DNA from 2 places in the Aeromicrobium fastidiosum genome. Region 2 is predicted to be linked to the other one. Evidence: riboswitches for the same ligand, from Rfam matches in the RefSeq annotation. Region 2 holds a riboswitch; the other holds the start of a gene.
The links. A riboswitch is a leader RNA that binds a small molecule or an ion and turns the genes downstream of it on or off. The one in region 2 is predicted to bind cyclic di-AMP.
Positions count from the first base shown of each region.

Region 1 (2,931 bases), 3.4 Mb from region 2:
GGCCGTGTACGTCGACACTTCCTCGAGCGTCGTGACCCCCAGGGGCCCCAGCCGCTCGAACAGCGCGTGCAGGACGTCGACCGTGGCCCGCGCGTCGGACAGGGCCCGGTGGTTGGGCGTCGTGGTGGCCGAGAACGCTGCGGCCAGCGTCGAGAGCTTGCAGTTGGGCACCTCCTCGCGGCTCAGGACGCGACGCGCCAGCACCGCCGTGTCGAGGGTCTCGAACCCGGGCCAGGGGATGTCGAGCTCACGGGCGAAGTGCTTGAGGAAGCCGATGTCGAACGGGGCGTTGTGGGCCACGAGCACGCTGCCGCGCGCGAACTCCAGGAAGCTCGGCAGCACCTCGGCGATGCGGGGGGCGTGGACGACCATCTGGTTCGTGATGCCCGTCAGCACCGTGATGTAGGCCGGGATCGCCTCGTCAGGGTTGACGAGGCTCTGGAACTCGCCGAGCACCTCGCCGCCGTGCACCTTGACCGCGCCGAACTCGGTGATCTTGGACCCCTTGGTCGCTGATCCGCCGGTCGTCTCGAGGTCGACGACGCAGAACGTGACATCGGCCAGATGACGGCCCAGCTCGTCGAACGTTCCCTGCACGGCTTCCACGTCCCACACGGTAGGCACCGCCACCGACAGAGCGGGACGTCGCGGGTGCTCCCGGCGTTCGCGGCGTTTCTGTCGGGGGCGGCTCCTAGCGTCATGGATGTCCCCGAACGACGGGGTCTTCCCCCGCACCAGGAGCACATGCATGAACAACACAGGCATGAACAGCACGGCTCACGGAGAGCACGACTCACATCCCGCCGACTCGGTGGTGGTCGACTGCGACCGCTGCCTGGTCCGTGGTCCGAGCGCCTGCGGCGACTGCGTCGTCACCTTCCTGCTCGGAGCGCCGCCGGCCGGCATCGAGATCGACGCCGACGAGATGGCTGCGCTGGGCGTCCTGTCCGAGGCGGGCCTCACGCCGCCGCTACGGCTGGTCACACCGGTCGCAGGCCCCGAGACCCAGGCCGTGTGACGGTTGCTGAACATCTCCTGACATCGGGTTGATGAGGTTGAACTGACCCGTGGCGAGGCCTAGAATGAGTTCTTGTGCGTCCGGTGAACGCCGTCCTCCCAGGACGGTGGCGGACGCACCGTCGAGTCGTCGCAGCCATGGGGAAGATGTCTGAGGCGAACCGGGGAACCACGCAAGTGGGGTGAATCGTGTCGCGCACGCCGTCATGGGCGCTCAGCACGTAGGGCAATCCGAGGCCCGAACCCGTCAGCTCACCCGGTAGACGTCGAGGATCCCAGGAGAACTACGTGCGCATGCCACGACGTCGCGGTCTCGCGATGATGGCGAGCCTCGCGCTCGCAGGCGGGCTGATGGCGCTGCCGTCGGCCGAAGCCGCCCCCAAGGTCACGGTCAAGGACGTCGAGGCCGCGTTCAGCCAGGTCGAGGCCGCCAACGAGCAGGTCAACGCGCTCGGCGAGCAGGTCAAGCAGACGCAGGCCGAGATCGACGACATCTCCTCCGACATCGCGAGCGGACTCGCGGTCTACACGGCGCAGAAGGACGAGCTGAGCGGCGCGATCGTCCAGCAGCAGCTTGACGCCCCGCTCGGGCCGACCGCCAACCTGCTGAGCAGCGACGACCCCGACCAGTTCCTGGCCGGGCTCGGTGCCGTCCGTGCCCTCAACAACACCCGCGCCGACGCGCTCGAGCAGTTCGGCCGCACGAGCAAGCAGCTCCAGAACCGTCGCGCCCAGCTCAAGGACCGCAAGCAGGCGCTCACCGAGGCCACCCGCGACGCCGATGCGCGTCGGGCGGAGATCCGCACCAAGTACGAGGCGGCGAAGGCCGAGCTCGCACGACTGACCGCCGAGCAGCAGGCCGCGTTCAACAAGAGCAACCTCGACATCGACTTCGAGCTCAAGGCCTCCGGCCGGGCCAAGGCCGCTCTCGACTTCGCGCTGGCGCAGATCGGCGACCCGTACGTGTACGGCGGCACGGGGCCCAACAGCTGGGACTGCTCCGGCCTGGTCATGAAGTCGTGGGCCGCGGCGGGCGTCTCCATCCCGCGCGTCGTCGGTCCGCAGATCGCGGCCGGCACGGCGGTCCCCATGGACCAGCTGCAGCCGGGCGACATCGTGGCCTACGGCGACATGTCGCACGACGGCCTCTACCTCGGCAACGGCCGCGTGGTCCACGCGCCGCGCCCCGGCAAGAGCGTCGAGATCACGGGTCTGGGCGGCTTCACCCGCGCGGCGCGGGTTGGCTGAGCGACGACTGCGGCTGTCGCCCAACCTGGCGGCAGCCCTCGTTCTGGCCGTGCTCGGGGCTGCCCTGCTGCTGTGGCAGCAGCCATGGCACACGGACGCTCCGGACGAGCGCGTCGTGCCGATCCCGGCCGACGCCTCGTCCCAGCTCACTGCGCAGCTGCGTGAGCTGTCGGAGGCGCAGTCGCGGGACGCCTTCGTCGCCGCCGCCGGCGATCTGCCGGCCGGACGAGACTTCGGTCGACGCACGTGGCAGGCGCTGCGGGCGGTGGCGCAGCCCGGAGCGTCGCTGCGCTACATCAGCGGCGGAGAGGTCGCCGACCGCGCCGACGGCTCGGCCACGATGACCGCCGAGGTGTCATGGCGTCCTGCCGACGCGTCGGGGCTCGACCCCGAGGTGACGCACCGGTCGACGGTCGCCCTGCGGGTGGCTCCCGAGCGCGCCGGCGGCTTCTCGATCGTCGACGCCGCTCCCGCCGACGGAGCCGTCCCGATCTGGCTGCTGGGTGCCGTGACGGTCGACAGCGCCGATGGACGATCGGTCATCAGCATCGACGGCGGCGACGACTCCGAGCCGGTCGACCAGCTGGCCACCACGGCACGGGCTGCCGTCGAGCGGACCGTCCCGGGCGTCGCGGGGCGGCTGACGATCATCTCGCCACGCACCCA
Region 1 is NZ_JAGIOG010000001.1:3,522,261-3,525,191, reverse strand. It holds gene JOF40_RS17500 (DEDD exonuclease domain-containing protein) at 1-606, opposite strand, end outside; gene JOF40_RS17495 (hypothetical protein) at 749-1,018, shown strand; cyclic di-AMP (ydaO/yuaA leader) riboswitch at 1,138-1,290, shown strand; gene JOF40_RS17490 (C40 family peptidase) at 1,312-2,265, shown strand; gene JOF40_RS17485 (hypothetical protein) at 2,258-2,931, shown strand, end outside.
Region 1: it holds a riboswitch for cyclic di-AMP, as region 2 does, so the genes downstream of both, JOF40_RS17490 (C40 family peptidase) here and JOF40_RS00570 (C40 family peptidase) in region 2, are expected to answer to the same signal.

Region 2 (2,931 bases):
GACGTCCAGAAGTGCCAACATCTTGATGGGGCGGGGCTACCGGCCTACTTGTAGGGGACGCCGGCGGCCTTCATGTCCTTGCGCAGCTCGGGCGGCAGCGCGAAGATCAGGCTCTCGTCGGCGGTACGCACGGCATCGGCGTCGGGGTGCCCGTGCGCGCTGAGGAAGCCCAGGACGTCCTGCACGAGGTCGTCGGGCACCGACGCGCCGGACGTGACGCCGACCTTCTCGACGCCCACCAGCCAGGCCTCGTCGAACTCGGAGATGTCGTCGATGCGGTAGGACGCCTTGGCCCCCGCCTCGAGGGCGACCTCGACGAGGCGCACCGAGTTGGACGAGTTGGCCGAGCCGACGACGATGACGAGGTCGGCGTCCTTGGCGATCTCCTTGACCGCGACCTGGCGGTTCTGCGTGGCGTAGCAGATGTCGTCGCTGGGCGGATCCTCGAGCTGCGGGAACTTCTCACGCAAGCGTCTGACCGTTTCCATGGTCTCGTCGACGCTGAGCGTCGTCTGCGACAGCCACGACAGCCGCGTGCCCTCGGGGAACTCGAGGTCGTCGACGTCGTCGGGCGTCTGCACGATCGTGATGTCGTCGGGTGCCTCGCCGGCCGTGCCCTCGACCTCCTCGTGCCCCTCGTGCCCGATCAGCAGGATGTGCTTGCCCTCGCTCGCGAAGCGTCGGGCCTCGTGGTGCACCTTGGTGACCAACGGGCAGGTCGCGTCGATCGTCTTGAGGCTGCGCTCGGCTGCCTCGGCATGCACCATCGGCGAGACGCCGTGGGCCGAGAACACGACCGTGGCACCCTCGGGCACCTCGTCGAGCTCCTCCACGAAGATCGCGCCACGGGCCGCCAGGTTGTTGACGACGTGCTTGTTGTGGACGATCTGCTTGCGGACGTAGACGGGCGCGCCGTACAGGTCGAGCGCCTTCTCGACCGTGATGACGGCCCGGTCGACGCCGGCGCAGTAGCCGCGCGGGTCGGCGAGCAGCACGCTGCCGCCGACGGGGGGCATGCCGAGAGTGACCGTTGAGGACATGGCCCCATGGTAGGCGATGGGGCCATGTCGACCCCGACTGCCAAACGTCCCGGGACCGCAGGGCGATCAACCTCACACGTCCCCGGCGAGACTCATTCGTCATCGGTCTGTAATGTTCTGCGGCGTTGGCCTCACCAGGTCGGCACTGCGTACGCGCCGAGGCCCGTCACGTCCGCAGTCATCGATCCAATAGCGACGGGCATGGAAGACCCAGCAGTGCGGCTCGTCCCGAGCCTTGGGGTTAATCGGTTCCACCGACAGGCATCCTTCGCGCCTGAACCCGACAGGTCATCTTTCACAGGCGTGCACGAAGGAATCCTGCATATGCGTTCTCACGCACGAATTTCTGCGAGCCTCGCGCTCGGTTCGGCCCTCGTTCTCACCGGTCTCGCCGGTCCCGCCTTCGCGGAGGGCTCGTCGGCCGTCAAGGTCAGCAAGGTCAGCACCGCCAAGGAAGTCATCAGCGAGGCCAAGCAGCTCAAGGGCAAGCCCTACCGCTACGGCGGCGCGACCCCCAGCGGCTTCGACTGCTCCGGCTACGTCCAGTACGTCTACAAGCAGGCCGGCAAGAAGATCGGCCGCACGTCGGGTGCCCAGCTCTCCGGCGCCAGCATCCCGAAGAGCAAGAAGAAGCCCGGCGACATCCTGATCTTCATGCGCGGCGGCACGGCCTACCACTCCGCGATCTACGCCGGCGACGGCAAGATGTGGGAGGCGCAGCGCACGGGCGTTCCGGTCGGCAAGCACGGCATCTGGTCGTCGGGCTACGTCGTCCGTCGTCCTGCCGGCACCGTGACGGTCGCGAAGACGTCGGCCAAGGAGGCTTCGTCCACACCCGCGCCGAGCTCGCTCGGGGCAGGGACGTACGCCCCCTAGTCTTGGGCCATGGCCCTCGACACCAGTGCGGACACCCCCGCACCGCTGCGTCAGATCTCGCAGCTGCTCGACGGCTACATCGGCCGCCTCGGCGCGGTGTGGGTCGAGGCGGAGATCGCCCAGCTGACCCGTCGGCAGGGCATCTGCTTCCTGACGCTGCGTGACCTGCAGGCGAAGATCTCGATCGACGCCAAGTGCCACGTCAGCGTGCTCGACGCCTCGCCGGTCCCCGTCACGGAGGGCTCGCGGGTCGTCGTGCACGCCAAGCCGGCGTTCTACGCACCGCGCGGCAGCCTCTCCCTCGACCTGCGCGAGATCCGACCGCAGGGCGAGGGAGAGCTGCTGGCGCAGCTCGAGCGGCGGCGACAGCTGCTCGCGGCCGAGGGCCTGTTCGACCCGCGGCTCAAGAAGCCGTTGCCGTTGCTGCCGCGCGGCATCGGGCTCATCACGGGACGCGCCTCGGCCGCCGAGCGCGACATCCTCGAGAACGCCCGGCTGCGGTGGCCCGACGTGCACTTCGTCGTCCGCCACGCACTCATGCAGGGCAACGACTCGGCCCGCGACGTCATGGCCGCGCTGCGGCAGCTGTCGGACGACCCGTCGATCGACGTCATCGTCATCGCCCGGGGCGGCGGCTCGGTCGAGGACCTGCTGCCGTTCTCGGACGAGGCGCTGATCCGCGCGGTCCACGCCTGCCCCGTGCCCGTCGTCAGCGCGATCGGGCACGAGCCCGACACCCCGATCCTCGACCTCGTGGCCGATCTGCGGGCGTCCACGCCCACCGACGCCGCCAAGCGCATCGTCCCCGACGTGCGCGAGGAGCTGGCCGGCGTCGCGATGATGCGCGAGCGTGCGTCCGTCGCGATCCGCTCGATCCTCGAGCGCGAGGTGCGCGGCCTGGCCGACATCCGCTCGCGCCCCGTGCTGGCGCAGCCGTCGACGTTGGTCGACGCCGAGCAGTCGCTCGTCCACGACTGGCGCGACCGGTCGCGACGCTCGCTGGGCCACCGCCTCG
Region 2 is NZ_JAGIOG010000001.1:117,433-120,363, forward strand. It holds gene JOF40_RS00565 (4-hydroxy-3-methylbut-2-enyl diphosphate reductase) at 45-1,040, opposite strand; cyclic di-AMP (ydaO/yuaA leader) riboswitch at 1,185-1,359, shown strand; gene JOF40_RS00570 (C40 family peptidase) at 1,365-1,916, shown strand; gene xseA (exodeoxyribonuclease VII large subunit) at 1,926-2,931, shown strand, end outside.